Regions from separate parts of the Galbibacter sp. L-19 genome, predicted to be linked through region 2. Evidence: riboswitches for the same ligand, from Rfam matches in the RefSeq annotation. Region 2 holds a riboswitch; the other holds the start of a gene.
The links. A riboswitch is a leader RNA that binds a small molecule or an ion and turns the genes downstream of it on or off. The one in region 2 is predicted to bind cobalamin.
Positions count from the first base shown of each region.

Region 1: another riboswitch for cobalamin. It lies ahead of AC13CQ_RS04955 (TonB-dependent receptor plug domain-containing protein); the one in region 2 lies ahead of metE (5-methyltetrahydropteroyltriglutamate--homocysteine S-methyltransferase).

Region 1 is NZ_JBSXNL010000041.1:69,881-86,579, forward strand. Features, by position in the region: gene AC13CQ_RS04940 (ABC transporter ATP-binding protein) at 1-508, opposite strand, end outside; gene AC13CQ_RS04945 (FecCD family ABC transporter permease) at 1,034-2,065, opposite strand; gene AC13CQ_RS04950 (ABC transporter substrate-binding protein) at 2,062-3,225, opposite strand; cobalamin riboswitch at 3,318-3,568, shown strand; gene AC13CQ_RS04955 (TonB-dependent receptor plug domain-containing protein) at 3,642-5,507, shown strand; gene AC13CQ_RS04960 (S41 family peptidase) at 5,616-7,103, opposite strand; gene AC13CQ_RS04965 (hypothetical protein) at 7,301-8,494, opposite strand; gene AC13CQ_RS04970 (RNA polymerase sigma factor) at 8,657-9,169, shown strand; gene AC13CQ_RS04975 (hypothetical protein) at 9,153-9,698, shown strand; gene AC13CQ_RS04980 (DUF4252 domain-containing protein) at 9,801-10,352, shown strand; gene AC13CQ_RS04985 (DUF4252 domain-containing protein) at 10,445-10,996, shown strand; gene purB (adenylosuccinate lyase) at 11,436-12,779, opposite strand; gene AC13CQ_RS04995 (hypothetical protein) at 12,977-13,531, opposite strand; gene AC13CQ_RS05000 (heme-binding domain-containing protein) at 13,626-14,093, shown strand; gene AC13CQ_RS05005 (SIR2 family NAD-dependent protein deacylase) at 14,062-14,748, opposite strand; gene AC13CQ_RS05010 (TrmH family RNA methyltransferase) at 14,972-15,613, shown strand; gene AC13CQ_RS05015 (SRPBCC family protein) at 15,679-16,218, shown strand; gene AC13CQ_RS05020 (carboxypeptidase-like regulatory domain-containing protein) at 16,359-16,699, opposite strand, start outside.
Region 2 is NZ_JBSXNL010000055.1:3,428-20,126, forward strand. Features, by position in the region: gene AC13CQ_RS09380 (hypothetical protein) at 1-282, shown strand, start outside; gene AC13CQ_RS09385 (DUF2911 domain-containing protein) at 560-1,105, opposite strand; gene asnB (asparagine synthase B) at 1,359-3,029, shown strand; gene gyrB (DNA topoisomerase (ATP-hydrolyzing) subunit B) at 3,397-5,337, shown strand; gene AC13CQ_RS09400 (DUF6588 family protein) at 5,551-6,573, shown strand; gene mdh (malate dehydrogenase) at 6,674-7,600, shown strand; gene secDF (protein translocase subunit SecDF) at 7,753-10,731, shown strand; cobalamin riboswitch at 10,994-11,182, shown strand; gene metE (5-methyltetrahydropteroyltriglutamate--homocysteine S-methyltransferase) at 11,323-13,638, shown strand; gene AC13CQ_RS09420 (DUF192 domain-containing protein) at 13,745-14,239, opposite strand; gene lgt (prolipoprotein diacylglyceryl transferase) at 14,236-15,066, opposite strand; gene yidD (membrane protein insertion efficiency factor YidD) at 15,163-15,387, opposite strand; gene cysS (cysteine--tRNA ligase) at 15,458-16,699, opposite strand, start outside.

The sequences.
Region 1 (16,699 bases), on a different contig from region 2:
TAGAGGTATCTTGCGCCAAAGCTCTCGCTATCATTACACGTTGTAATTGTCCGTCGCTTAATTCAAAACACTTTTTATGTTTTAAATGTTCAAGTCCCACAAGACTAACTACTTCTTTTACTTTTTCTTGATCGGTTTGAGAGAGAATCCCAATCCAATTTGTATAGGGCTGTCTTCCTAAGGCAATAACTTCTAGAACGCTTAAATTTTTAGCAGGAATATGTTCGGTTAAAACAATACTTATTTCCTTTGCTAATTGAATTTCTGTATAGCTGCTAATCGGTTTATTTTTTAACAAAATTTCACCCGAAAGTTTAGGTTGAACTTTTGCTAAAGTTCGCAATAAGGTAGATTTTCCAATTCCATTTGCACCAACAATTGCAGTAAGTTCTCCTGCGGATAATTTAAAATTAATATCCTTGGCAATAATATTATTTCCTTTTTTAGAAGGATATCCTACCGCTAAATTTTTGGTTTGTAAAATGATATTTTGCTCTTGCGTATTGATGTTTGAATAAGTTTTAGATGAAGGAGTTATATTTAGTTAGCTGAAAAGTTAAAATGACTCCGAAAAAATGTAAGTAAAAGTATAAATATTTTCTGTAAACTCGATTATCGAGGTTTGATTGCTTTAAATCTTATCATTAATGTCCGAGTAAAAATACAAGACCGCTTCACTGTAAGAGAAAAGAACAAAGACTTAATCTTAACTATTACGAAAAGAGTAGTTTAAAGAAAAAAATATTAAACTCCTTTTTTTATTCATTTTTCTTAATTGCAAGGGGGCTATTTTAAAAACCTTTATTAACCCTGATATATGTGGAATGCAATAAATGCTGTCTGCTTTTATCGGACAACAATAAAATCTTATAATGATTTATCGAAATGCTTACACTTAAATTCCTCATTGAGGGCTTTATTTCCCAAAGCCTGTCCAGAGTTTACCAAAGGACTCTACGTTGAAATGGATTAAATTATTTTCATACTTTTTTCTAATGCCTTTTAAGCTTGCTTCAATAATAGGTTACTCTTTTTAAAAAATCATTTTTCGTTTACGTACCAAAAGCCATATTACCACAGGAGCTCCAATAATAGAAGTTATAGCATTAATAGGTAATGAATATTCACTTGTTGGTAGTTGGGCAATGGTATCGCAAAGGAGCATCAAAATTGCTCCAAATAAAATTGTTGCAGGTACTAAAACATGATGATTTTGTGTGTTAAATAACTGTCGGGTTAAATGCGGTACCGCCAAACCTATAAAAGCAATTGGTCCAGCAAATGCGGTAATACTCCCCGCCAAAAGACTTGTAGCAATAATAATTAAATATCTAGATTTTTTTAACTGAATTCCCATGCTTTGCGCATAGTTTTCTCCTAATAAAAGTGCGTTTAAAGGTTTTAGCACAAGAATTGTGATGATAATTCCAATAACAAATAGAATGGCAAGGAGCGCTAATTGGTTCCAGCTTAAGTTTCCTAAACTTCCAAACGACCAAAAGATATATTGTTGTAATTGATCTTTACTAGTAAAATAAGAAAGTACACTTACAACGGCTGTAGTAATACTCCCAAACATGAGTCCGATTATAAGTAGTGCCATACTATCTTTAATACTACTTGCAACAATAAATATGGCAAGGAGTACCAAAAAGCTTCCTATAGTAGCAGCAATAGCAATAGAAATACTATTTAATAAAAAACCACTAAAAATTCCTGCAAAAAGAGAAGATCCCATAATTAAAATGGCAACTCCCAAACTGGCACCAGAACTAATACCAAGAACAAAAGGGCCAGCTAACGGATTTCTAAAGAGGGTTTGCATTAATAAACCACTAATTGAGAGTCCGCTACCAACTAAAATAGCAGTAAATGCTTTTGGAAGTCTGTAATTTAAAATAATATATTCCCACGATTGTTTTTCTATTTGATTTCCTGTAAGAATATTTACAATTTCTTTTATAGGAATTTTAACCGAACCTAAACTTATATTTATCAGAAAAAAAACAACTAATAAAATAGCCAGTACGATAAATTGTAATCGGTATGTTTTTATTGAATTCAAGGTTTTAGAGGCTTAAAGAAAACGGGATTGTAATCTGATAAAATTTCGGGATGCAAAATATGAATTATATCTTTTAAAACAAGATCTGGTCTATTTGGAGCTAGTTCATAATAAAGTAAACCGCCCGTAGCGCCCGCTGTTAAACTATATGTATAAATGTTTTTGTTTTTATAAGCATCAAATTGCGTGTAATGGATATTACTTTCTTGCAATTGATTATAACTTGTAAATTGCCCAGGACCAATCCAGTAATCGGTAGTTTTTGCTTTTGCTAAAACACTTTCAAAGTTTAAAGATAAACTTCCACTCCCAAAAGAATCTTTCCAAATATAATTGGCATTCGCATCTTTTAAAAAATGAGCAACCCAGCTCTCTCCTGCTGGAGCATACCAAATATCTTTAAACATAGAACCACTTAAAACAGAAGGTGTTTTCTGAGCTTTAGAAGCCAGTTCTTTTGCTTGGTTATAAGATTTTGCAATGCTATTAAAAATGCTGTCGGCTGCTTTTTGCTTATTAAAAAAAGCACCAAAAAATTTAATCCATTCTGCTTTTCCTAAGGGAGTGGCCTCAACCCAATCGCCATTATACACTACAGGAGTTCCAGAATTTATAATATTTTCATAGGTTTTATTTTCGCCTTCAACAGTAAAACCCATTACTAAATCGGGTTCAAGGTTTATTAGAACTTCGGTATTTAAAGACTCATTAAGCCCTAAATCCTTTACTTTTCCAGCTTCAATTTTTTCTCTAATAGGTTTTGAAGAAATATAATCTGTTCCAGGAAAACCAATTAAAGTATTTTCTATTCCTAGTGCTTCAATAGAAGGAATATGAGTGGTAGATGTAGCCACCATGCGTTTAACCGGAATAGGGATTACAGCATCATATTTAGAGGCATCAAGGGTAATTGTTTTAAAATTTTCTCTTGAAATTAAGGCATATGTAAAGGTTTTATTAGCACTTGGCCAAGGAGCATTTACTTTTACTACAGTTATTTTTTCATGTTTTTCAATGGTAAACCCTTTTGCATACTTAATAGGAAGAGCGTCAAATTTTTCCTTTTGTTTGACTACATTGTTTGTGATTTGAGTGTTTTTTTTGGGAGTTTCTTTACAAGCCCAAAATAGTATAAAGGTTAGGAATAATATTTTTTTCATTTATAGGTTCTTAAGTATTGGTGTCAGAAAAATTCAGCAATAAAATTAAGATTAATATATCTTTCTGATGGTAAGCTTAAGGAAAATGTTTAATTTCGTGCCGAATTTATGGTTTTAAATCTGTTGTCAACAGGTTTAAATTAAAAGGGAATACGGTGAAAAACCGTGGCTGTTCCCGCAACTGTAAGCTTTATGCCAAATTTGTTTTTGGTGTCTTTTAAAAAGGTAAGATTATTTTTTAAAAGTATAGTATTGACTACTAGAAACCACTGTTTCAAATTGAAATGGGAAGGTGAGATACTATAAAAGCAAGCCAGGAGACCTGCCAAAATTCAAATTTTAGTTATGTCAAACTTTCGGGATAAAGGTTTGCGTATGGGTAAACTCATACTTTTTTCCCTTTATAAAAATTTAGAATGAACAAAAGAATTTTTTCTCTTTGTGCACTAGGATTTGTATCTACATTGGCCATTGCACAAGAAAAAACGAATGCCCAACAGGATGAAGACATCCAAAAGTTGGAAGAAGTAGTAGTATCCGATTCGCGATTTTCATTAAAGCGCGAGCATTCAGGAAAAACAGTAATTAAAATTTCTCAAGAAGAACTACAGCGTAATCAAGGGCGTTCTGTAGCTGAAGTTATTAATACCAAAAGTGGAATTGAAATTAATGGAAGTAGAAGTAATGCTGGTCAGAATTTATCTTACTTTGTTAGGGGAGGAAACAACCGACAAGTATTAGTATTGATAGATGGAGTACAAGTAAGTGATCCTTCACAAATTGCCATGGACTTTGATTTACGTTTGTTAGATCTTAACCAGATAGAATCTATTGAGATTGTAAAAGGAGCAGCGAGTACACTTTATGGAAATAGAGCGGCTACAGCGGTAATTAATATTACAACTAAAAGCGCAGGAAAGAATAAAATAGGAGCTAATTTTGAGAGTAGTATTGGCTCTAATCAATCTTCAGAAGAAAACGATTATAACTTATCTGATTTCTCTAATAGAGCATCTGTAAATGGAACTTTAGGGAAATTTACTTATTTAGCTGGTTTTGGAAATCAATATACAAACGGACTTTCTGCAGTTATAGGAGAAGAGAAAGACCCTTTTAATAGAGTTAATTCTAATATTAATTTAGGGTATACATTTTCAGATCATTTTTCATTTAAAGTATTAGGATATTACGATAAATTTAAAGCTGATTTTGATAGTTCATCTCCACAAATGGATACCGATGATTATTCTGAAAGCGAACAATTTCGAGTAGCTATAACACCAGAGTATACTTACAAGAACGGAAGTGTAACTTTAAATGCTTCTTACAATACTATTGATAGAGATATTTATTCTGCATATCCAAGTGCATATGAAGCCAATAGTACAGTGGTAGATTTATTTAATAAATACAATTTTAGCGATAAATTCTACACAATAGTTGGGTTAAATTATATTAAAAGTGAAGCAACTTTAGGAGCTGAAACAGATTTTAATATGACCGATCCGTATGCTAATGTTGTTTGGGTGTCCGATTTTGGTTTAAATATGAATGTAGGTGGACGTATGAATAACCATAGTGACTATGGAAGTAATTTTACCTATAATTTAAACCCATCTTATACTTTAAAATTTACAGATAGCTACTTAAAATTTTTAGGGTCTTATAGTACTTCGTTTATAGCGCCAACATTATCTCAACTTTTTGGAGCTTATGGTGCAAATCCAGATTTAGAGCCAGAAGAAGATAGAACTTTAGAAGGAGGAATGGAATATAATACCGATAAATTTAGAGTTAGCGGAGTGTATTTTAACCGATATGAAGAGAATTTTATTAGTTATACTGACATAGGATATTCTAATTCTGAAGAAGATTTTACAGTAAATGGAGTGGAGATAGAAACTACAGTAACTCCAATAGAATCTTTAATTATAGATGCCAATTATACATTTACTGAAAATAGAGATAAAGTGTCTTTACGTATTCCTAAACATAAAGTAAATGCTGGAATTCAGTATGAATTATTGAAGAAAACTAACTTTGGACTTCAATATCAATTTACAGGGAAACGATTAGATATTCAGTACAATCCAGATTTTACTTCTGAAAATGTAGAATTGGATGCTTTTTCTTTACTAAATTTTAATGTAAATCATCAATTCTCAAACAAATTTACGGTGTTTCTTAATCTGGATAATATCTTCAATGAAGAGTATGCAGAGCTTGTAGGATATACTACAAGAGGAAGAAATATACGTGTAGGATTTAGGTTAGGTTTGTAGAAAGTTCGGGGGTTAATTGAGGGAACATCCCGAACTTTTGTTTTGTTGTTAACCAAAAAAGTCTCAGATTTTCTGAGACTTTTTTTATGTTATGAAGCTTAGTTTGTATTACTTCAGTCTATATAAATCGTAATTTGATATTTTTCTATATGGTAAGAAATCATTAGAACTTTTTAGAGTTTTAATATTTAAATCATCTGAAAATTTACGCTTTAAAGATTTAGCGCTAACTCCAGTAATTTGTTCAATTGCAGTAGCTAAAAGAGGTTCATTGATATCTCCTAAAGTTCCTAAATCTCCTAATACTTCAAATTTTTCAATATCTGGAATTAATCCAGTGGTAAAGTCAGAAAAACCATCAGCATTTTCATTAGTCCCTACTAAAGGTTGTAAGGCATATTTATGATTTGGATTGGCATTAGCCAAAGAGTTTTCACCTGTATATGCATATGGTGTAGCTCCACTTGGATTGTCTATCAAAGTAATTGAAAATTCGTTTTTACCTACTGTTGTATCTCCAATATGAATTACTTGAATCCAAGGATCTAAACCATTTATTAATAATTCACTAGCAGAGGCGCTATCGTCAGTAGCAATAATATATACTTTCGATAAGTTTAGGCTGTTTAGTGCAGTACCATCTATATTATCTACAAAATTATTATTTTCATCAAAGTCGCTCCATTTTGAATTCCATGTAGCCTTGGAGAATAAACTTCCTGTAAATTGCCCTGTAATTAAACTTGCTAGTCTTGTAGAAGAAGTTACAGAGCCTCCAGGATTATACCTTAAATCTATAACAAGTTCTGTAGCACCACTAGATTTAAACTGACTAAAGGCATCATTTAACTGTTCATCAAAATCGGCTACAAATTGATTATACATTAAATAGCCAATTTTTGTTCCATTTACATCTAAAGTTTTATGGATGTGAATAGGATTTTCTGTAAGTTCACTTTTATTAAGTTCTACATTCACATTATTTGCTACTACTTGATTATTTTCAATGTTAGCAAAATTCATTGTATATGAATCTGAGTCAAAAAGCGAAAAATTACTTTCAGTAATTCTACCTTGAGAATCTGTAACGGCATATAATTCCGTTCCGTCAATAGCATAAAAAATATCTCCTCTTTTTATTCCTTTAACATCAGCATCACTACCATTGACTACGTATCTAACAACACCAATAACTTTAGTACCTCCTTCAGGAGGTCTAGTTACAACAAATTGAACACCATTAGTTTTAGCAACCCCAGAAAATGAATTAAATAAATTATTGTAATCACTTTCTATGTAACTAAATCTATCTTTAGACGATAAAACATTAGAAAATAAACCTTCTGGAGTGTCATATCCGTTTAGAAATTCATAATAAGAGTTGGTATTGTCATCTTTAGAGTCTGCAAGATTGCCAACTTCAGACTGCCATAGATACCAAGAATTCATAGACTTCCATACAAAGTCATTAACATCACTCTCTAAAGTTATTTCTTCGCCACCGCCACCGTCTGTAGCATCATCATCTTTACTACAACTGTAAGAGAAAATTAGTACAAAAAGTAAAGCCCATCTTAGTTTAAATAGGTGTTTCATTTGTTATTTTTTAAAAAATTATCTGGTTTCATTTTAATATGTACTGCCTAAGCAACTCTAAAATATCAAAATCCATTCCAGTTTATAATTAGCGTTATAAACGTAATATTACTTACATTTATTGAAATATAAAATTTTTTAAATAAGAAAACTCTGCCTTGCGACAGAGTTTTCTTGTAGTACTTATACTATTTTTATTAATTATTCACTTTAATAGTGGTTTCTTTTTTCTTCACAATATATCTATTTTTTGGAAGTTGACTTAGCAATAATCGTTCTTCAGCTTCACTGCTTACTTGCTTTGAAAGAACTCTTTGACCATTAAAATCAAAGACTTGGACTTTATAAGGTTCTAACATCTCACAATCAAAACAATTTGATTTTTTAGAGGGCTTTATATAGTTAAAATTAAAAGTGAAATAATTATCATTATAATTACTCTCTTCTACTTTTCTATTTAAATTTATGTCGTAAGTTAGATAATATGCCATCCCTGATCTTAATTGAAGAGAGGCAATATTATCGCTAACATATAATCTTTCTGTAGAAGAACTACTAGAATTAGCACTAATACTATTAATGTTATTACTAGAGACTGGATAAACAGCTGTTTTTGGATTAGTATAATTGTGTGATTCAGAAAATAGAAGTTGGTAATTAACATTGTTTGCTGTAGTACCTCCGTTATTTTCTATGGTAGTTTTAAATTCATAACTCTTTCCTGATTCTAATGTTAACACTTGTCCGCTATACACATTTATAGATTTTGAGCTGCCAGATTCTTTTACAGTAATACTTTTTATTTTTAAATTGGCTTTAGTCTTAGGAGCAGGGGTGGGAGGTGATGTAGGATTATTGTTAAGGCTTACTATTTTACGTAGATTTCCTGGCACCTCATCTCTAAACAAGACATCTTTTTCACATGGATCATTTACACCCGCAAATGGGCAAGTAATAATTTTTATTACTCTAATAGAATATACTATATAAGGATTCTTATCCATAGCAAAGTTTGAGTCATTTATATTCTTTAGATCTATTATACCTTTATAGTTAATATTTGTATAAGGATTTGTTCCAGAATATTTTGTGAAGTTTACTTTTTTTATAAGCACCAATTTATTTTTAAATCTTATTAATACTTCGATATAAGCCTTGCTATTAAAACGTTCATATTTTTTGTTAAATTCATTTCTTATATCAAAGTTATATTCATAACATGTTGAGCATTCTTTATTTTCAATAGTTAGGTGATATACATCATAATCACTAGTGTATCCATCATATATAACTTGTTGTCTTATTGGAAAGCCTATTTGAGAGTATAAGTTATTATATATTAGAAGCAAAACCAGAAATATCGGTAATATTGATGTAATTTTAGTTTTCATAATAAATTATTTAAGAGTTAATATTCTATAAATATATATTTTATCCCTTAAACAGAGTTTTTAATCTATATTTTAAAAAATATAAAATTAATTGTAACAAAAGTTATTGTTATTCGTCTAGAAAGTAGAGAGCAGTTAAAAGCTGTCTAATCAACCAACAAAATGCAACAAACGGAGTTTTTACATAAAGTAATGCCTTTTAAAGATAAGCTGTTTCGATTAGCAAAACGGTTATTAGTTTCTACGGAAGAAGCAGAGGACGCTACGCAAGAAGTTTTAATGAAATTGTGGTCTAATAAAAAAAAGATCGACAATTATAATAATGTGGAAGCGTTTGCAATGACAATGACGAAGAACTATTGTTTAGATCGTTTAAAGTCAAAACAGGCTGGAAATTTAAAATTGGTTCATACCAATTATGAAGATAATAACACATCTTTGCAGAAGAAAGTAGAGGTAAATGATAGCTTAGAATGGATGCAAAAAATAATGAATACGCTTCCAGAACAACAACGAATGGTATTACAATTAAGAGATATAGAGCAATATGAATATAATGAAATAGAAGAAATGTTAGAAATGAATCCAACTGCAATTAGAGTTACATTATCGAGAGCTCGAAAAGCTGTTAGGGAACAATTACTAAAAAAACATAGTTATGGCATCAGTAAATAAAAATAATCAATCTGAAGATAAGCAAGTGAGAAAGATTTATGAAAATTCTCTATCTGCTGGCGTTCACTCCGAAAAAGGAATATCGGAAAAAGAGATTGAGACAATATTAGAGAAGTATTTTGAAGCCACCACAACGGTAGCTGAAGAAAACGAATTAAAAGTTTATTTTTCTCAAGAAGAAGTTGCGCCTCATCTTGAAGAATATAAACCTTTGTTCAACTATTTTTCTATAGCCAAAGAAGAAAAAAGCACACAAGACATACCATTAAAACCTAGAAAAAATAGAAGTTATTTAAAATGGATTTCTGTCGCCGCTGTCGCTGTATTTGTTTTTGGAATATATTTAAATAATAGACCATCTACTCAAGTAACTCCAACTATAGCGCTAGAGGAGGAGTATACACCAGAAGAAATTAGGTCTGCGCAATTGGCGTTGGCTTTGCTAACCGATAATTTTAGTAAAGGAACTCAAGGAGCATCTTATTTAAAAGAGTTTGAAAAGAATACAAATCGTTTTTTGAATAATTAAAAAAGAAAATCAGATGAAACATCCATGTCTAGTTTATAGGCATACAGTAAAAAAATAATTTGGATGTTCCATGTGGCAGTTAAAAACAATAAAAAGGAAAACATGAAAAAAATAGTTTTAATAATAGCACTAACGGTAGTACCGTTTTTATCTCAAGCACAATCAATTTTTGATAAGTACTCAGAAAATAATGAGGTAACATTTGTAGCGCTACAACCAAAAATGTTTCAGATGTTGAGTAAAATCAATATCAGTACCGAAGATCCAGATGCTGCTGCAGTATTTGAACTTGTTAATAATATTACAAGCTTTAAGGTTATTACTACAGAAAATGCAAAAATAACGAAAGATATTGATGGTTGGGTTTCCAATCATTTAAAAAGTTCTTCTTTTGAAGAGTTAATGCGTGTTCGAGATGGGGAGTCTAACGTTAAGTTTTATGTAAAAGAAGGAGCAGATGAGAACCATGTAAAAGAACTTCTCATGTTTGTAACCGATTTAAATTATGAGGAATTAGAATTTAACGGTAAAAAGCCTGAAACTGTACTATTGTCCTTAACAGGAAATATAGATTTACGTCAGATTTCTAAACTTACTAGTAAAATGGATCTTCCTGGAGGAGACCAGTTAGGAAAAGCAGGGAATAATAAATAAAAATGATACTGCCTTTTGAGCGAAGTTGAGCATTTATTTCGACTTCGCTTGATGGGGCATGTATTAATTATAGAACTTAAAAATCAATCAAAATGAAAATCTTAAAAAATATAGTAGCATTAGTAACTCTTGTTTTAGTGGTTGCTTCCTGCGGAAATGGAACGCCAAGTTTGCAGGAGTATTATGTAAACAATGCTGACAATCCAAATTTTATTTCTTTGGATATTCCTGCTAGCATATTGGGTGTTGCTAGTAATTCTTTAAATGAAAAACAACAGGAAGCTTTTAACTCTGTTAAGAAATTAAATGTTCTAGCTTTTAGAGTAAATGAAGAAAATAAAACTGATTATGAATCAGAAAAAACTACAGTTCAATCTATTTTAAAAGATACTAAATATGAAGAACTGATGGTAATTAACAGTGGAAAGCATAAAGGAGTTGTAAAATATTTAGGAGATGACGATACTGTTGATGAAGTTATCCTTTTTGGAAGTGACGACGAGATGGGCTTTGCACTAATTCGTGTTTTAGGGAACAAAATGAAACCAGAAAATATGATGTCTTTAGTAGAAGCAGTTCAAAAAGGAGCGGTTGACTCAGGAGCTTTAGAATCGCAATTAAAAGGGATTTTTAATCCTTCGTAGAGAGTTAATTCCTCTAAATCCTAACTATCTTAAAATAAGTAGTTTAAAGAAACAGCATTACTAAAATTTTCTTTTTATTCACTTTTATTAATAGCAAAGGCTCTATTTTGAAAACCTCATTTAAACCTTGATATAGGTAGAGTCTAATAAATTCCGTTAATTTTTATCGGACAACAATATTTTTATAGATAACAGTCATGTCGACCAACGGGAGACATCTCATTACAGAAAATCCCCTTTTTGGGTTAAAATGAGTTAACCCTATTTTTTGAAGAAGTAAAAATAAAGGTCTAAAAAGTAATTCATAGTTGTCAAACTGAGCTTGTCGAAGTTTAAACAACTAACACTCAAAAAAACCTTCGACAAGCTCAGGATGACATTTAGAGTTTAGATACTTTTTAGACCTTTATTATTTAATGAAATATTTAAACCTTATAAATTAGATTCCTGTATAATTTGCAGGAGTAATAGCTTTTAATTCAGCCTTAATAGCATCAGAAACATCAAGAGTTTCTATAAAAGATGCAATAGATTTTTGATTTATTTTTTCGTTAGTACGTGTAAGTCCTTTTAAAGCTTCATATGGATTTGGATAGGCTTCACGTCTTAAAATAGTTTGGATTGCTTCTGCAACAACAGCCCAATTATTTTCTAAATCTTCTTCAAATTTAGAAGTATTCAGTAATAATTTATTCAATCCTTTTAAGGTAGACTGAAATGCAATTAAGGTATGCCCAAAAGGAACCCCTACATTTCTAAGTACCGTACTGTCTGTTAAATCTCGTTGCAAACGAGAAATAGGAAGTTTAGCCGACAAATGTTCAAAAATTGCATTTGCAATACCTAAATTCCCTTCAGAATTTTCAAAATCAATAGGATTTACTTTATGAGGCATCGCAGAGGAACCAACTTCTCCTGCTTTAATTTGTTGCTTAAAATAATCCATAGAAATATATGTCCACATATCTCTATTGAAGTCAATAATAATTGTATTGATACGTTTTAAGGCGTCAAATAGAGAAGCCATATGATCATAATGTTCAATTTGTGTAGTAGGAAAGGAGTGTCGTAATTGTAAAGATTCTTCTACAAATTGAGTTCCAAAAGCTTTCCAATCGATAGAAGGATAAGCAACTTTATGAGCATTATAGTTCCCAGTTGCGCCTCCAAATTTAGCAGCAATCGGAATGTTTTTCATACCATTAAACTGTTCACTTAAACGTACAATAAAAACCTCTATTTCTTTTCCTAATCTTGTTGGAGAAGCTGGTTGACCATGTGTTCTAGCCAACATTGAAACATCCTTCCATTCTTTTGCTAGACTGTTTAGTTTATTAATAATTTCTTCGTAAACAGGCAAATATATTTGCTCTAGAGCTTCTTTAATAGAAAGTGGAATTGCTGTGTTATTTATATCTTGAGATGTTAATCCAAAATGAATAAACTCTTTGTATTCTTGAATTCCTAGTCCATCAAATTTTTCTTTTATAAAGTATTCAACTGCTTTAACATCATGGTTTGTTACCTTCTCAATTTCTTTAATTGCAGCTGCATCTATAGGAGTAAAATCGTTGTAAATAGCTCTTAAATCAGCATAAAGATTTTTATTAAAGTCTTTTAATTGAGGTAAAGGCAGTTCACAAAGCGAAATAAAATATTCGATTTCAATACGAACTCTATATTTTATAAGTGCTTCTTCAGAAAAGAAGTCTGCTAATTTTTCAGTTTTATTACGATATCTTCCATCTATTGGAGAAACTGCGTTAAGTGGTGTTAGTTGCATGTCTTTATTTTAAGAAAGTGCAAATTTAACCTTATATAATAAAAGGGTCAACTATTTTGAGGAAAAGTTGTTAGGAGAAGTATAAAAGTTGAAAGTATAAGGGTTGAAAGTGAAAAAGTTGAAAGTTAAAGAGATGGATAGAGAAAAGTGAAGAGATAGAGAATAGAGTGAGAGTTAAATTAAAGAAAGTTGAAAAATTAAATTTCATCAAGAATATGTTTTGCTCTGGCTTTGTAGGCGGCAGAATGGTCTGGGATGTCTTTTAAAAGAATAGGTTTCAGTTCGGGGTAAATCCAATCGAACTTTTTTCCTAGTAAGTATAAATTTCTCATGGCATATGCCTTAGTAGCTACTTTTACATCAGAAATAAGCCAATCGAAGTTAATTTCTATAAGTTTTTCTAAAAGTGGCTCTGTTAAATAAGAAATAGATTCTTTATTTTTCTTCTGAAAATAAGATTCGCATAAAATTTCACAAACTTTAGCCATTGGTCGTATAGAAGAATCGTTTGTTAGACTAGCTAAATTCTTAATAAAATAGTTAAGTTCTGGAAAAAGCATTGTCAAATTACTCTTACAAACAAACTCTGTAACCCAGCATGCCTTATGTGAGATTTCTTTGTTGTCTAAAAAACATAGATTTAATAATGTAGGGAACTCTTCTTTGTTTAAAAGAATGTATTCCGCTACTTCTATACGGTATTTTCTGTAGCCGCTAACGTAGGAAAGTTTTTTCTCTAAATTAGTTTTCAATTTTTATTTCATTAAATTTATGATTATAAATATACTAATATACCCGCTTTATTTCTTAATTTATAGAAGTATAGTTTTTAATAAAATTATTAAAATGCTTAAAAAAATCGTAACCGTATTGATTGTAATTATTGTAGTGATGCAGTTTTTTCCTCCAGTAGAAAATAAATCAGATACAACACCTCCAACAGACTTATTATTAGTAGAAAATGTACCAGAGAATGTAAAGGCAACTTTAACAAACGCATGTTATGATTGCCATTCTAACAACACAAATTATCCTTGGTATGCATCTATAGAGCCAGTTTCTTATTGGCTTTCTGGACATATAAATGATGGAAAAGAACACTTGGATTTTTCTCAATGGGATTTATATTCAGCAAAAAAGAAAGCTCATAAATTGGAAGAAATAAATGAAGCTGTAACCGAAGGCTGGATGCCTCTAGATTCTTATAAATGGCTTCATGCAGACGCTACTTTAACAGAAGAGCAGAGTCAAGCAGTAGCAAATTGGGCAAATATGTTGCGACTTAAATACGAGACAAGTGCTCAACCGCAATAGGGACACCTACAGTAGCCCTTTCTGCAATAATTTCTACTCCTTCCATGGTCTTTTTTGACATTGATGGTTTAGGATCTATAAAATAGATAGGAGTATTCCTTTTTTTGTAGTTTATTAATCCTGCAGCAGGATAGACTTGCATTGAAGTGCCCACAATCATAATAATATCTGCAACACTAACTTCTTCAATAGCCTTATCTATGAGAGGGACAGCTTCTCCAAACCATACAATATGAGGTCTTATTTGATGGTGATGTTCACAGAAATCTCCTACATTAATATCTTTGGTCCAATCAAAAACTAAATCTTCATCAAATGTGCTTCTCGCTTTTAACAGTTCGCCGTGTAGGTGGATTACATTGGTACTCCCAGCACGCTCATGTAGGTCGTCTACATTTTGAGTAATAATAGTTACTTTGTAGTCTTTTTCAAGATTAGCAATTGCAAGATGTGCCTTATTAGGCTTCACTTCTAGTAATTGTTTTCTTCGGTCGTTGTAAAACTTTAAAACTAATTCCATGTTATTTTTCCAGCCTTGGGGAGAAGCCACTTCCATAACATCGTGTCCTTCCCATAATCCATCGGCATCTCTAAAAGTTTTGAGTCCGCTTTCCGCACTAATCCCCGCTCCAGTAAGAACTACAATTTTTTTCATCTTAATTTTTTATTTGAAGTTATAGTTTTAAAATAGAACAACCAAGTTTTATAAAAAGAGTTGATAGTAAATAATTTTATTATTTATGCTCTCAAAAGGTTGAGGAGCATAAGAAGGAATAAATTTTTTAAATTTACTCGATAATCGAGATTTGAACGTTCCGAGGCTTTTCTCGAAGTAACTTATCTTATTAATTGAGGGAGGAAATTTTAAGCAGTTGTGGATGTCATTAGAGTTATTAAAATATTTGGAGGGTTTTATTACTGAAGAAAGGAAAAAGCGTTTTATAGAAATATTAGCCGAAAGAACGAATCATTTTACAGTTGCAATTGAAGATGTGTATCAACTCCATAATACAAGTGCTGTTATTCGTAGTTGTGATGTTTTTGGAATTCAGAATGTTCATATTGTAGAAAAGCAATTTGGGGAAAGATTGGATAAAAATATAGCTATGGGCTCTCAAAAATGGGTGGATACCACAAAGTATAACAATGTTTCAGATTGTGTTGAGGCATTAAGAAAAAGAGGATATCAAATAATTGCTACGAGCCCTCATGCAGACGCTAATATGCTACAGGATTTTGATTTTTATAAAAAATCTGCACTTTTCTTCGGAACAGAAAAAAGCGGATTGACGCCAGAATTAATCAAGCAAGCAGATGGTTTTTTAAAGATTCCGATGTATGGTTTTACGGAGAGTTTAAATATTTCGGTTTCAGCAGCTATCATCCTCCAAGACCTTACTACCAAATTACGAAGTTCCGACATTAATTGGAAATTAACTTCAGAAGAAATAATAGAAAAAAGAATCGATTGGACTAAAAAATCTATTAGAAGTCTAGATGATGTATTAAAAAGATTTTAGTTTATTTACTAAATTGTAATATTTTTACTATTTTTTATAAATTTTTAGATTTAAATAGGATCCGTATGATTTCAACTTTATTGTACATTCTTGGAGGAGTTATTCTTTTAGTTGCTTTTTTGGGTTTAATTGCTCCTAAAACCTACAATATAAGTAGGAGTATACAGATTAATAAACCGTTGCCTAAAGTTTTTGAATACATCAAGTTTTTGAAGAATCAAGATCAATGGTCGCCATGGACTAAGAAAGATCCTGAAATGATACAAACTTTTACCGGAGTGGACGGTGCTGTTGGGGCTATTAGTACTTGGAAGGGAAATAAAGATGTAGGAGAAGGGGAGCAGGAACTACTTAAAATTATTCCGAATGAATTAGTGCAAAGTGAATTACGATTTATAAAGCCGTATAAATCAACATCTAATGCTTATCTAAAAGTAGAAAAAGTACTACCAGAAGTAACTACAGTAGAGTGGGGTTTTTCTGGAGATTATAAGTTTCCTATAAGTATTTTTATGATTTTTATGAATATGGATAAGGCAGTAGGAAAAGACTTTGAAGCTGGTTTAGCAGATTTAAAACAATTGTTAGAAAGAGAACATCAATAGCTTCCCAATTATTTTTAAACTAATAGTATTGAAAACCGTATTAGAAAGGAATTTATATCTGAATATTCTTTTACGTATAAAAGATTGAATCATTTTACAATTATCAGAAAAAACTTAATGCTGTAAACAAAATAGAAAGCTTAGTTCCCTCTATTTAAAACCTTATATTCTTCATAGCAATTACTTATAGCATCTAGAATTTGTAAATCGTTTGCAGTTTCAATAAAACTGTCAGAATAATTACAGTTAATAAGAATTTCTTCAATTTCTTGTTTGTCAACTTGAAGTAATGCCATTAAAGTTTCTCTATCAAATTTAGAAGAAAGTAAATTTCGAATCTTGTCATCTTCTTGCATTTTTCGGAGTTTCTTCATTTGTTGTGGTTTCTTTCCGAAGAGATTGTGCAGAAAGTCTGCGGGGTTAAAAATAGAACCCATAATTTTAGAAAAGGCACTCGGATTTCTACTTCCTCCTTCATAAC
Region 2 (16,699 bases):
CTAGAAGGGAAAATTGTGAAAAACGAATTTGGAGGGATGGGGTACCAACGAGATGAACCCTATGTTGATGATGAAAATATTGCTGAGGTTTCTATTGCTTTTTACGATTTAAAAACTCAAACACAAATACATTATATAAATACTAGAGGAGCTGTTTCTGTATCAAAAGATGAAGATGACGATGATGGAGATTTTGTTTTTGCGCCTTCTGCTTATAATATATTGTCAAAAGCAATAAGAAAGGATATAAAAAAGATTAAGAAAAATTGTAAGTGCAAATAACGCTCAATTTAGAGATGAGGGAGTTAAAATAATAAAGGAGATTATCTTAAAAATAACGAAACCTAAAATACAATTTCTTTTAGTTGTTGGATTGTCGTTCTGAGTCCGTTGAAGGATTGTTAAGTTTTCGCCACGAATTCACAAATATATAATTCCATTTTCCTTTCAATGGCATGCCAGTAGGACAAGGCAGGAATAATAAATGTATTTGTGAATTCGTAGCAAAAAACTTTTCATTAGTATGCTAGAAATATTAGCATTTATATATGAAGTGGGTTTATTTCTGAACAGTAATAGGTACTTCTACCCGAACTTTATCCCATCCCATAATCATTTTTGCACCGTTTTCCATTGGAGCAAACATGATAGAGAATGCTTCAAGAGATTCTTTTTCACTTGATGCTGGAACATTAATACGAGCAACATCATTAGCTTCATTATAAGAATAAGCTCCCCAAACATCGGTGTCTGTACTTAAAATAATTGTCCATTGATCCTTTCCAGGAATAGAGAACAAACTGTAAGTTCCAGCTTTGATAGGTTTTCCACCTAAAGTAACATCGTTAAAAAACTTAATTTCTGTAGCTTCGTTTGCTCCAGTTCTCCAAACATCTCCATAAGCAGCAAGATCAATACCTACAACACGACCTTTTAATTGAGGTCTTCCGTAAATAACTTTAATTAATGGAGCAGCATTTTTCTCTGGTCTAAAGTAGGCTATATCAGCAGGACTCTTATCTAGACCGCTAAATTTTTGAGCCTCTACTTGTGTTGTGAATGATAATAAAGCTATGAAAATCATAGCAACAATGGTTCTTTTCATTATGGATTATTTAATTGTTATTAGCTACAAAGTTATTTATAAACTTCTTTAGTTGTAGTAGTAATAAAACTTTAGAACTTACAAATCTTTAAAAAAAAGCAGTTATTTTTTTGATAAGAGTTTATTTCTATTATATTATTTCTATTTTTAGTTTATATATGTAAGCTATAATACACTTTTTGTTTTTAATATAAAACTAAGATTGCATATTTGCCTTATAAATAATCAGAAATAAAAAATTAAATATATAGTTATGTGTGGAATTGTTTGTGCATTTGATTTAAAAGAAAAGGCAGAAGATTTAAGGCCTCAGTTGTTAGAGATGTCTAAAAGAGTGCGACATAGAGGTCCAGATTGGAGTGGTATTTATAGTGATGATAAGGCTATTTTAACACATGAGCGTTTAGCTATTGTTGATCCAGCTTCTGGGAAACAACCTTTATTAAGTGAGGATGGCAAATTAGTTCTAGCTGCCAACGGAGAAATCTATAACCACAGAGAGCTCCGTAAGCAATTTGAAGGAAAGTATAGCTTTAAAACGGAATCCGACTGTGAAGTTATCTTAGCATTATATAAAGAAAAAGGAGTTGACTTTATAGATGAAATGAACGGGATTTTTGGTTTTGCTATTTATGATGCTGAAAAGGATGAGTATTTTGTAGCGCGAGATCATATGGGAATTATTCCGCTTTACATTGGATGGGATATTAACGGAACCTTTTATGTAGCATCAGAATTAAAAGCTTTAGAAGGAGTGTGTAGTAAAATTCAGTTATTTCCTCCAGGACACTATATGCACAGTTCGGATGGTGAGTTTAAAAAATGGTATGTTAGAGACTGGACAGAATATGATGCTGTAAAAGATAACGAAACCAGTATTCAGAAAGTAAAAGATGCTTTAGAAGCTGCTGTACATCGTCAGTTAATGTCGGATGTGCCTTATGGAGTATTGCTTTCAGGAGGTTTAGACTCTTCAGTAACTTCAGCAATAGCTAAAAAATATGCAGAAAAAAGAATTGAATCTGATGATACTTCAGAAGCATGGTGGCCACGTTTACACTCTTTTTCAGTAGGACTAGAAGGATCGCCAGATTTAGCAGCAGCACAAAAGGTAGCCGATCATATTGGAACTGTACACCACGAAATTAAATTTACAATTCAAGAAGGATTAGATGCTATAAAAGATGTAATCTATAACTTAGAAACTTATGATATTACCACCATTAGAGCTTCCACGCCTATGTACTTAATGGCTAGAGTAATTAAATCTATGGGGATAAAAATGGTTTTATCTGGAGAGGGAGCCGATGAGTTGTTTGGAGGGTATTTATATTTCCACAAAGCGCCAAATGCAAAAGAATTCCATGAAGAAACAGTTCGAAAATTAAGTAAACTTCATATGTACGATTGTTTAAGAGCAAACAAGTCGTTAGCAGCATGGGGAATTGAAGGGCGTGTTCCATTTTTGGATAAAGAATTTATGGATGTAGCCATGAGTATCAACCCTCAGGATAAAATGATTAACGGGGAGCGTATGGAGAAATGGGTGGTTCGTAAGGCTTTTGAAGATTATTTACCAGAAAGTGTTGCATGGAGACAAAAAGAGCAATTTTCTGACGGAGTAGGGTATAGTTGGATTGATACTTTAAAAGAAATGGTAAACGCAGAAGTAAGCGATGAGCAATTGGCAAATGCTAAATTCCGTTTCCCAATACAAACGCCAACTTCTAAAGAAGAATTTTATTACCGTTCTATTTTTGCAGAACACTTCCCATCGGATGCAGCAGCGCTTTGCGTGCCACAAGAAGCTTCGGTAGCATGTAGTACACAAATAGCTTTAGAATGGGATGAGGCGTTTAAAAACATGAACGATCCTTCTGGTAGGGCAGTTGCAAAAGTACATACAGATGCTTATCAAAAGTAATTTTTAAGCAGAAAATCTAGTTATTTTGATTTATAAAAGCTACAAAATCTCGCATTTGCGGGATTTTGTAGCTTTTGCTGATTTTTACAAATGTTAAAATTGTTTAGAATTAATTTTAAGGCTGTTTTAAGGCTATTTAAGAGCGTTTTAAAGTAATCAACAATTGTTGATAATTTTAGGTGGTTTGACTTCAAAAGCTTTAAAATAAGGCGATATTTTCGTATATTTGTAAGTATTCAAAAGGATGCACTCAGTGCATTTTTTTATGTTTAATTGGTTCAAAAATAGATAATCATAAAGACTCATTTGAAACAAGCTTCTTTGTTTGTTTTTTAGAGTTTTCAATTAATTTAGAAAGGATAAATTTATGAGCGAAGAAGTTAAAAAGCATGATTATTCGGCGGATAGTATTCAGGCGCTGGAAGGAATGGAGCACGTGCGTATGCGTCCATCCATGTATATTGGAGATGTAGGTGTACGTGGGTTGCATCACTTGGTTTATGAGGTGGTAGATAACTCTATTGATGAGGCTTTAGCTGGTCATTGTGATACAATTCGTGTTGTAATAAACGAAGATAATTCGGTTACTGTTGAGGATAATGGTCGTGGTATTCCTGTAGACCTTCATAAAAAAGAAGGGGTTTCTGCATTAGAGGTTGTAATGACTAAAATTGGTGCCGGAGGTAAATTTGATAAAGATTCTTATAAAGTTTCTGGGGGACTTCACGGAGTTGGGGTTTCATGTGTAAATGCACTTTCAGAAAGCTTAAAAGCAACAGTGTATCGTAATGGTACTATTTGGGAGCAAGAATATGAGCGTGGTAAATCTTTATATCCTGTAAAATCTGTTGGAGAAACAGATCTAAGAGGTACGCTGGTTACTTTTAAGCCAGACCCAACTATTTTTCAGCAAACGCTAGAATATAGTTATGATACGTTGGCGAGTCGTATGCGTGAATTGGCTTTCTTGAATAAAGGAATTACCATTACACTTACAGATAAGCGTCATAAAGATGAAAAAGGAGAGTTTGTTTTTGAGAAATTTCATTCAGAAGAAGGACTTAAAGAATTTATAAAATTCTTAGATGGAAATCGTGAGTCTTTAATTAAGGACGTTATTTCTATGGAAGGGGAGAAAAATGATATCCCTGTTGAGGTGGCAATGGTCTATAATACTTCTTTTACTGAAAATTTACACTCTTATGTAAATAATATTAATACACATGAAGGAGGGACGCATTTATCTGGTTTTAGACGTGGTTTAACAACAACGCTTAAAAAATATGCAGATGCTTCTGGATTATTAGATAAATTAAAGTTTGAAATTGCTGGGGATGATTTCCGTGAAGGATTAACAGCAATTGTTTCTGTAAAAGTGGCAGAACCACAGTTTGAAGGACAAACTAAAACAAAATTAGGGAATAGAGAGGTTACTTCTGCAGTATCTCAAGCTGTTTCTGAAATGCTAGAAAATTACTTGGAGGAAAATCCAGACGATGCTAAAACCATAGTTCAAAAAGTAATTTTAGCAGCGCAGGCTAGACATGCAGCTCGTAAGGCTCGTGAGATGGTGCAGCGTAAAACAGTAATGAGCGGAGGTGGACTTCCAGGGAAACTATCCGATTGTTCTGAGCAAGACCCAGAAAAATGTGAAGTATTTCTTGTAGAGGGAGATTCGGCAGGTGGAACGGCTAAGCAAGGACGTGATCGTAATTTCCAAGCAATCCTTCCACTGCGTGGTAAAATCTTGAACGTAGAGAAAGCAATGCAACACAAGGTTTTTGAAAATGAAGAGATTAGAAATATTTTTACTGCATTAGGAGTAACTATTGGAACAGAAGAAGATAGTAAAGCTTTAAATCTTTCCAAATTACGTTATCATAAAGTGGTAATTATGTGTGATGCCGACGTCGATGGTTCTCACATTGCTACACTAATTCTTACTTTCTTTTTTAGATATATGCGTGAGTTGGTAGAAAATGGTTATATCTATATTGCTACTCCGCCTTTGTATTTAATTAAGAAAGGTAACAAGAAAGAATATGCTTGGAATGATAAAGAGCGAGATAGATTAGCTGAAGAATTTGGAGGAAGTGTAAACGTACAACGTTACAAAGGTCTTGGAGAGATGAATGCAGAACAATTGTGGGATACTACTATGAATCCAGATTTTAGAACGCTACGTCAAGTAACCATAGATAGTGGTAGCGAGGCCGATAGAATTTTCTCTATGTTAATGGGAGATGAGGTGCCGCCTCGTAGAGAGTTTATCGAGAAAAACGCAGTATATGCAAATATTGATGCTTAAATCCCTTCCTGAGGGTTTTATTTTCCGAGAGCCTGTCCTGAGGTTACCGAAGCGGCTCTACGTTGAAATAGATTAAATTATTTTTCTTTACAATACCTCGTAGGTTTGCCTTGAGGTAGTTAATTAATATAACATATTTTATGTTGAAAAACTCATGGGAAACCATGAGTTTTTTTATTTTGCAGCCAGTTTAAAATCATATAATCAACTTAAATGAAAAAAATATTTTTACTTTTTATCGTTTTACTTTCTACCTCTTTTTTAAGAGCGCAAGATAGTTTTGATGCGCTTTTAGCCGCTGGAGTAAACGATGCGCAACAATTTACTAACGATTACCTTGCTCCCGGAACCGATGCGTTGATGTATGGAATTAACAATGGCTGGTATAATACGGCCAAAGTAAAGCCTTTATTAGGGTTTGAGATTTCTGTAATGGCAAATGCTGGAATTATTAGCGATAGTAAGAAATCTTTTTTAATGAATACTGCCGACTATGACAATGTTTCCTTTGTAAATGGTGAACAGAGTCAAAATGTGGGCACGGTTTTAGGAGAAAATGATCCTTCTGTTTTAGTTGAAGTTACGTATGAAGATCCTATTTTTGGAAATCAAACAGTAGCATTAGAATTACCAAACGGATTGGCGGCAGAGAACATTAGTTTTCTGCCTACTGCTTTTTTGCAAGGAAGTATAGGACTTTCTTTTGGGACTGAGTTTAAAGCTAGATTTGTACCTAAAATAAATGCCGATGATACGGAAATTGGAATGTATGGTTTTGGGTTGCAACACGATTTTACCCATTGGTTGCCAGCAGATAAATTGCTACCAGTTGCTATTTCGGGGATGGTGGCTTATACTCATTTAGATGGGAAATACGACTTTACAGATACTTCAGGGATTGATGGTGAAAACCAACGCTTGGAAAATAGTACCAATACTTGGTTGTTTCAACTTATAGGTTCTACTCGATTGCCAGTTATTAACTTTTATGGAGGTTTAGGGTATTTAAGTGGGAAATCGGAATCCGATGTTTTGGGAACTTATATTGTAACTAATGATGCCTTGGGGATTTCTTCAGAAGCAATTGTAGATCCATATTCGGTTTCTAGTAGCGTTTCTGGGGTAAGAGCAACCTTAGGTACTAGATTAAAGTTAGGATTTTTTCGTATAAATGCCGATTATACCTTCGCAGAATACGATAGTTTTTCTCTAGGGTTGAATTTTGGCATCCGATAGTATTTTTATAACATATTTAATAATTTTCAAAGCTACTGATTGTGTTAAAATTAGTAGCTTTGTGTTTTATAAATATTCATTTAAATAAAATAACATATATATGAAAGTTACAGTTGTAGGAGCAGGAGCAGTAGGTGCTAGCTGCGCAGAGTACATCGCTATTAAAGATTTTGCATCTGAAGTAGTAATATTGGATATTAAAGAAGGTTTTGCTGAAGGGAAAGCAATGGATTTAATGCAGACAGCTTCTTTAAATGGTTTTGATACTAAAATTACAGGAACTACAGGAGATTATTCTAAAACAGCAGATTCTGATATTGCAGTAATTACAAGTGGAATTCCTCGTAAACCAGGGATGACTCGTGAGGAACTTATTGGAATAAATGCTGGAATTGTAAAAGATGTTTCTAGTAATTTAATAAAGCACTCTCCAAATGTAACTATTATTGTGGTTAGTAATCCAATGGATACAATGACATATTTAGTACATAAAACAACTGGACTTCCTAAAAATAGAATTATTGGAATGGGAGGAGCTCTAGATAGTGCTCGTTTTAAATACCGCTTGGCAGAAGCTTTAGAAGCGCCTATTTCTGATGTTGACGGAATGGTAATTGGTGGACATAGCGATACTGGAATGCTTCCATTAACACGTTTGGCAACTAGAAACAGTGTTCCTGTAACAGAATTTTTGTCAGAAGATCGTTTAGAGCAAGTAAAAGAAGATACTAAAGTAGGAGGAGCTACCTTAACTAAATTATTAGGAACTAGTGCTTGGTATGCGCCAGGAGCTGCTGTATCTGGATTAGTGCAGGCTATTGCTTGCGACCAGAAAAAAATGTTTCCATGCTCAACTTTATTAGATGGAGAATACGGACTTTCAGATATTTGTATCGGAGCGCCTGTAATTCTTGGTAAAGATGGAATTGAAAAGATTGTAGAGATCGAACTGTCTGATGCTGAGAAAGCTAAGCTGCAAGAAAGTGCTGAAGGAGTTAGAAAAACAAACGGACTTTTAGAGTTGTAAAAAGCAATTCTCTACATAAGAATATTAAAAATCCCGCAAAATTATATTTTGTGGGATTTTTTGTGTTTAAAACTTCAAAAAAATAATTGTCAGTTCATAACGTAAACGCTATATTTGTCCGTTTTAAAAATTGACCATTAAATAAATTTAGAATGCAGAATAAAGGACTTATTAGGCTGTTTGCTATTTTGTTTGGAATTGTAAGTATCTATCAACTTTCATTTACATTCGTTGCGAATAAAGTGGATGCTGAAGCAGAAACTTATGCTTTAAACAAAATTTCAGATGCAGAAGAGAACTACGTAGCGAAGCGAGAAGCCGAAGAATCTAGGTATTTAGACTCTCTTAATAATGAAGAGGTTTTTAACCTTGGATTTGCTCAATTTACCTACGCAGAGGTAAAAGAAAAAGAATTAAACAAAGGACTTGACCTTAAAGGAGGTATCAATGTTATTCTTCAAATATCTGTAAAAGATATTTTAAAAGGATTGGCAAACAATACCAAAGATCCTGTTTTTAATAAAGCGCTAGCGCAAGCAGATGAGGCTTCTAAAAGCAGTCAAGACGATTATGTTGATATCTTTTTCCAAGAATTTGAGAAGGCTAGTACTGGAGCTACAAAATTAGCTTCTCCAGATATTTTTGCTAATAAATCCTTGAGCGAAGAAATCAATTTTCAAATGACAGATGATGAGGTAAAACCTATTATCCGTAGAAAAATTGATGAGTCTATCGTTTCAGCATTCGAAGTATTACGTAAGCGTATCGATAAATTTGGGGTTACACAACCAAATATTCAGCGTTTAGGAACTTCTGGACGTATTTTGGTAGAATTACCAGGAGCCAAAGATGTAGCTCGTGTACAAAACTTATTACAGAGTACAGCACAATTAGAGTTTTGGGAAACTTATAAAGCAGACCAAGTAGCTCCATTTTTAATTGCTGCAAATAATACTTTAAAAGATATTGTAAAAACAGAAACAAAAGAGGAAGTAAAAGAAGAAACTACTTCTGAAATAGATTCTCTTTTATCTGATGCTGCTGAAGATTCTTTAGATGTTGCTAACCAAGTAAATCCGCTTTTCGATTTAATTGCTAGTGGTGGAGCACAGGGTTCTCCAGTAATTGCAATGGTTGCAACTAAAGATACTGCTAAATTCAATGAGTATTTAAAGATGCCTCAAGTAAGACAGCAGCTTCCTAATAATCTTCAGTATGTAAAATTTGCATGGGGAATTCCACCAAAAGATACTCAGGTAGTTGAGTTGTATGCGTTAAAAGCTAATCGTGAGAACATTCCAGATATGAGTGGAGATGTAATTACAGATGCAGCTCAAGCATATGATATGGCTGGAAGACCTGCAGTTTCTATGCAAATGAATTCTAGAGGAGCAAAAATATGGGAAGAACTTACAGGAAAAGCATTTAGAGAGCAAGGTAATATTGCTATTGTTTTAGATAATATTGTTTATTCTGCACCTGGAGTTTCTAAAGGAGCTATCTCTGGTGGTAATTCTGAAATTTCTGGAAACTTTACCTTAGAAGAAGCAGACGATTTAGCAAATGTACTTAGAGCTGGTAAATTACCAGCATCTGCAGATATTATCCAATCGGAAGTTGTTGGACCATCATTAGGGCAAGAAGCTATAGATAGTGGAATGTTCTCTTTTATGGTTGCAATGGTATTGGTTTTAGTATGGATGCTTGTTTATTACGGTAGAGCAGGGATATTTGCAGATATTGCACTAGTATTTAATATTGTATTAATATTTGGAGTATTGGCTGGTTTAGGTGCGGTACTTACATTACCAGGTATTGCCGGTATCGTTTTAACAATTGGTATGTCGGTGGATGCTAACGTAATTATATTTGAGCGTATTAAGGAAGAATTAAGAGCTGGAAAAGGACAAATGCAAGCAATTGCAGATGGATTTAGCAATGCACTTTCTTCAATTCTTGATGCAAACATTACAACAGGTTTAACAGCAATTATTTTATTGTTATTCGGAACAGGACCAATTCAAGGTTTTGCTACCACTTTAATAATAGGTATTGCTACGTCATTATTTACAGCAATTTTTGTAACTAGATTATTAATTGAGTGGAATGTAAGAGGAGGTAAAAATCCGTTAACATTTACTACAGCAGTTACAAGTGCATTGCCTAAAAATCCTAATTTCGATTTCTTATCGAAACGTAAGATGGCTTATATTATCTCAGGTATTTTAATCTTAATTAGTTTAACATCTTTATTTACTAAAGGTTTAGAAGGTGGGGTAGATTTTGTTGGAGGACGTTCGTACCAAGTACGTTTTGTAAACCCAGTGAATCCATCTGAGATTGCGGCAGATTTAAATGATGTATTTGGAAATACAGAGGTAAAAACTTTTGGAGATGCTAATCAGGTTAAAATCACCACTAAATATAAGGTTGATGAAGAAGGAACTGCTGTAGATCAAGAAATCCAAAATAGTCTTTATGAAGCCGTTAAAAAGCATCTTCCAGAAGGAATAACTTATGAAGACTTTTCTAAAGGAAGTGGAACTGATAAAATCGGAATCTTACAATCTTTAAAAGTAGGACCTACAATTGCAGATGATATTAAGAAAAATGCTATTTGGGCAATTATCGGATCGTTAGCAGTAGTGTTCTTATACATCTTATTGCGTTTCCGTAGATGGCAATTCTCATTAGGAGCTGTAGCTGCAGTATTCCATGATGTATTGATAGTATTAGGAATTTTCTCAATTACATCTAGTATTATGCCATTTAATATGGAGGTAGATCAAGCATTTATTGCGGCAATCCTTACTGTAATTGGATATTCGTTAAATGATACCGTTATTGTATTTGACCGTATTAGAGAAGTGGTTAGAGAGAAAGGATGGAGAGGCGGAGATAATGCTAACGAAGCCTTGAATAGTACGTTGAGTAGAACATTAAATACTTCGTTAACTACTTTAGTGGTATTATTAGCAATCTTTATTTTTGGAGGTGAATCTTTAAGAGGATTTATGTTTGCAATGATTGTTGGTATTGCGGTAGGTACATATTCTTCATTGTTTATTGCAACTCCTGTTATGTTTGATACATTAAAGGATAAAGGAAATAAGAAGAAAGAAGTTCAATAGAACAAAAAATTCTATATAATATTTTAAAAGACTGTCTGAAAAGGCAGTCTTTTTTTTGTAATAGCGATTGTAGTGGATAGCTTTTGGCAAACTTTAGTTTGTGGTTTGCCAAATACTAGCAGCGGAAAGCGCGGTGGACACCTTTTTTTGGTGGCCAATTACCCTAATTATTTTTATAACATTTATAGCTAGTGGTGTTTTTAAAGTTTGTGTTTTCTAGAAATATATTACGTAGCTTTGTGCTTTAATTGGTTCTTTACATATTGATCAATCTAATTGCGGTTCTGCTTAAGGTAGAATAATAGGGAATTGTGTGAAAATCACAAGCTGTCGCGCAACTGTAAGTAACGAAAAAGTTTTTATCAATTAATCCACTGTTTTGAAAAGTTCAAAATGGGAAGGAGGTAAAAATGTTACAAGCCAGGAGACCTGCCGAAATTAAAATGATGATGCTTTCGCGACCTAAAGCAATAATCAAGAATTGATAGTTTAACACGCATTTTAATGGGTGAAATTTGCTATTGATTGTTGTTTTTAGTCGGAAAGCGCTTTGTGAAAATCCGAAGTGTTTAACAGATTAAAAACAAAAAAATGATCACACAAAATTTGGGCTACCCGCGTATAGGTGCCAAAAGAGAGCTTAAAAAAGCTTGTGAACAATATTGGTCTGGAAAGATTGATATTTCTGCCTTATTACAAGAAGGAAAGCGAATCCGAGAAGAGAATTGGAAGTTGCAAAAACAAACAGGGATTGACTTAATTCCTGTTAACGATTTTTCGTTTTACGACCAAGTCTTGGATATGACGCAAACTGTTGGAGCCATTCCAAAACGTTATTCTGATGTCTTTTTAGAAGAAGAAAATCCACTAGATCTTTATTTTGCCATGGCGCGTGGCTACCAGCATAATGGATTTGATATTACGGCTATGGAAATGACAAAATGGTTTGATACAAATTACCATTATATAGTTCCAGAATTTTACCAAGACCAAAAGTTTTCATTAACATCTACTAAGTTTTTAGATGAGTTTTTAGAAGCAAAATCGTTAGGAATTAATGCAAAGCCTGTGTTTGTTGGGCCTGTTTCTTATTTATTGTTAGGAAAAGAAAAAGATAAAGGCTTTAATCGTTTGCAATTAATAGATAAATTGTTGCCTGTTTATCTTGAAATCTTGTCTAAACTGACTGAAAACGGTGCTGAATGGGTTCAGTTTGATGAACCTTTTTTAGTGATGGATCTTACGGAGGCGGAAAAAGAAGTATATCAATCTGTTTATAAAACCATAGCAGCTCGTTTTCCTGAATTAAAAATTGTTTTAGCAACTTATTTTGGCGCACTAGAGGATAATATGGAGTGGGTGGTTAAGCTTCCTGTAAATGTATTGCACTTGGATTTGGTAAGAGGAGAAAATCAATTAGATTCTGTGTTAAAAAACATTCCAGATTCTTTAAAATTGTCTTTAGGAGTTGTTGATGGAAGGAATATTTGGAAGAATAATTTTGAGAATTCCCTCTCTTTAATTAAGAAAGCAGTATTGGCAATAGGGGAAGATAGGTTGATGCTTGCTCCATCTTGTTCGCTATTGCATTCGCCTTTTGATTTGGAGAATGAAACAGACGAAACTACACTTTCTTTGGAGGTTAAAAATTGGATGGCATTTGCAAAACAGAAAATTAAGGAAGTTGTTGTGTTAGCAGATTTAGGAGCTAACACTCCTTCTGATGAGGCAAAAATTGCTTTTGAAGCTAATAAAAAAGCAATGCTTTCTAAGCAGGAGTCAAAACTTATTCATAATGCAGCTGTTCAAAAAGCTGTACATAATATAACGGAAGATTTAAGTAAGCGTACAAGTAAATTTGAAGCAAGGCAAGTATTGCAGCAAAACAGTTTAAGGCTTCCATTATTTCCAACTACGACTATTGGTTCTTTTCCGCAAACAAAAGATGTAAGGTTGTTGCGTTCTCAATTAAAAAGGAATGTTCTTTCTGAGGAGGCGTATGAAAAAGGAATTAAAGCTGAAATTGAAAACGCTATAAAATGGCAAGAAGAGATTGGATTAGATGTGCTTGTTCATGGGGAGTTTGAAAGAAATGATATGGTAGAATATTTTGGGGAGCAGCTTGAAGGTTTTGCATTCACTAAATTTGGATGGGTACAGAGTTATGGTTCTAGAGCTGTAAAACCTCCAATTATTTATGGAGATGTAGATAGAGTAAACCCGATGACGGTGGCTTGGACAGCTTACGCTCAAGAGCAAACAGATTTACCTGTAAAAGGGATGCTAACGGGGCCAGTCACCATTTTACAATGGTCATTTGTAAGGAACGATCAGTCGAGAGAAAAGACAACAAACCAGATTGCATTGGCTATCCGGAAGGAAGTTCAGGATTTAGAAAAAGCTGGAATAAAAATTATTCAAATTGATGAGCCTGCTATTCGAGAAGGACTGCCTTTAAGAAGAGGTGCTTGGCAAGCCTATTTAGATTGGGCTATAAAAGCTTTTAGGATAAGTGCGTCTGGTGTTGAAGATGAAACGCAAATCCATACACATATGTGTTATTCTGAATTTAATGATATTATAGAGAGCATTGCAGCGATGGATGCGGATGTTATTACCATAGAAACGTCTCGTTCTCAAATGGAGTTGCTCGATGCTTTTGTAGATTTTAAATATCCAAATGAGATAGGTCCAGGGGTGTATGATATCCATTCGCCAAGAGTTCCAAACAAAGAGGAAATGGAAGATCTAATTAAGAAAGCGGCAGCTTTAATTCCTGTAAGAAACTTATGGGTTAATCCAGATTGCGGACTTAAAACGCGTGGTTGGCAGGAAACAAATGATGCTTTAGTGGAAATGGTAGGTGCTGCAAAAGCACTTAGAGAAAAGTATCAGGTAGAAGTTTAGTTTTTGCTTTCCAGACTTCGAGTATTTGCTTCGAGGTTATTTATATTTAACTGGTCTTTTTTATGCTTGTCGGAATGTAAAACCATTTCCGACAGGCAAGACTGGTTTACATTTCAGAATAATTTATACTGTCGCCTACTTTAAGACTCCATGTATCTGCCATTCCTCCGTTTAATTCTAAAACATATTGTGCAGGAGCATTAGAAGGAAGGGAAGACTCATTCATTGGGTGTGCATTTTTAACCATGCTAACAATCTTCATTTTATTGCTGATGTAAATGATGTCCAAAGGGATTTCAGTATTTTTCATATAAAAATAACGAGGTTGCTCATCTTTAAAAATAAAAAGCATTCCTTGTTTTTTTTCCATTGAAGAACGATACATTAGTCCAGTTTGACGTTCGTATTCATTATCGGCAATTTCAATATCTATTTTGGAAACTATAATAGAATCTTTACGAGAAATGGATAATTCCCCTTCTTTAGTAAAAGAAACTTCTTCTGTTTTTACCTCTTTTTGTGAGGAATTAGTGTTGCAACTTACTAACGATAAACAAAGCACAACAAAAGCTAGAATAATACGAACTAAAACGTTTATCATGATACCTTTTTTGATGATTTGTAGAAAAACATAAGGTATAATCCAAAAAGAACAAAAGGAATACTTAACCACTGTCCAGTAGAGAATACGCCAAGAGCCGATTCAAATCCGCCTTGAGATTTTTTATAGAATTCTGCAATAAAACGCACTGTCCAAGTAAGTACTAGCCAAAGACCGAACATATAACCAAGGTTGTCTTTTTTGTCAGTTTTCCAATACGTATATAATAAAGCAATAAATACAAATACATAACCAAAAGCCTCATAGAGTTGTGCTGGATGTCTAGGGAAGGTTTCTCCTAATTGCTTAAAAATTACTCCGTAATCTGAGCCTGTTGGTTTTCCTACAATTTCAGAATTAAAAAAGTTTCCAAGTCTAACAAAAACTCCACCTATGGCTACGGGAATTGTAATTCTATCTAGAATCCATAGCATTGGTTTTTTAATAACTTTTTTGCTGTACAAGTACATAGCTATAATAACTCCAATAGCTGCACCATGACTAGCAAGGCCTCTAAAACCTGTAAATTCAAATGAGGGGCTAAATTTAAAAGGGAGGATAATGCTAAGAGGGTCTTCTAAAAACATGCTTGGTTCGTAGAAAATAAAATGCCCTAATCGAGCACCAATAAGCACAGAGAGCACCATGTAAATAAACAGAGAATCTAGCGCTTCTTCAGACTGATTTTCATTTTTATATACTTTCTTCATTAAAAACCAACCTAATGAAAAAGCAATAACAAACATTAAACTGTAATAACGTAATTGGAAAAAACCAAGGTCTAAGAGAACCCCGTTAGGATCCCAAGTGATACTTAAAAAGTGCATTCTCGTTTATTTTGAGGTAAATATAACTAATTGATGGTTTATGAAGAAGTGTTTTTTCTTATATAAAGTTAAAACTATCTAAACAAATAAATTGAATTAAGGAACAGGATCATAGCCAGAACCTCCCCATGGGCCGCAACTTAATATTCTTTTAATAGAGAGCCAACCGCCTTTAAAAAGTCCATGCTTTTTAAGTGCTTCCAAGGTGTATTGAGAGCAAGTAGGAGAATAGCGACAAGTAGCAGGGGTAAAAGGCGATATAGCCGCCTGATAAAAGCGAACTAAAAAAATAAAAGGCGCTATAAGAATTTTCTTTAAAATAATTTTAAGCTTAATAGTTTATAAAATGAAGGTTTTGGTTGTAATGTAATTTTTGACCAAAACCTAAAGCTTAGTTTAAACTAAACGTAGTACCGTCTTTACCATCTTTTAGTTCAACTCCTAAAGCTGCTAATTGATCTCTAATTTTATCTGAAGTAGCAAAGTCTTTATTAGCTCTTGCTTCTGCACGAAGCTGAATTAATAGCTCTACAGTTCCAGTTAATTTATCAGAAGAATTATATTGGGCGCTTCTTTCGTCTTGCAAGCCAAGAACTTCAAAAATAAAAGCTTGCATGGTTTCCTTTATAATTGCTAAATCTTCTTGTGTAATAGTAGCTTTCTCTTCTTTTATAAGGTTGATTTGCTTTACAGCTTCAAAAAGATTTGCTATTAGAATCGGACTATTAAAATCGTCATTCATAGCATCATAGCAACTTTGTTTCCATAGTTTGCTATCAAAACTAGAAGAACTTCCTGTTTTTAAATTGTTAATTGTGTGGAAGGCATCCATAAGGCGGTTAAACCCTTTTTCGGATGCTATAAGAGCTTCATTACTAAAATCTAAAATACTACGATAATTGGCTTGAAGCATAAAAAAACGAGTAACAGATGGGGTAAAAGCCTTGTCTAAAATGTCGTTGTTGCCTGTAAAAATTTCATTTGGTAAGATATTATTACCAGTAGATTTAGCCATTTTCTTTCCATTTAAAGTAAGAAGATTGGCGTGCATCCAATAGTTTACGGGACTAATACCTGTGGAGGCTTCCGCTTGTGCTATTTCACATTCGTGGTGTGGGAATTTTAGATCCATTCCCCCTCCGTGGATATCAAAATGATCTCCTAGGTATTTGGTACTCATAGTAGTACATTCTAAATGCCATCCAGGGAAACCATCACTCCAAGGAGAAGGCCAACGCATTATGTGTTGCGGTTCTGCTTTTTTCCAAAGCGCAAAATCCTGCGGGTTTTTCTTTTCAGATTGCCCAGCGGTTTCGCGGGTGTTATGTATAAGGTCTTCTACTTTACGTTTGCTCAGTTTTCCGTATTCATTAGTTTGGTTAAACTTTAAAACGTCAAAATAAACAGAGCCATTTACAACATATGCAAAGCCATTATCTATAATTTCATTAATTACCTCTATTTGTTCAATAATATGTCCTGTAGCTGTTGGCTCAATACTAGGAGGTAAATTATTGAATTTATTGAGGGTATTGTGGAAGTCAACAGTATAGCGTTGCACTACTTCCATAGGTTCAATCTGTTCTAAACGTGCTTTTTTTGCAATCCTATCTTCCCCTACATCGGCATCGTT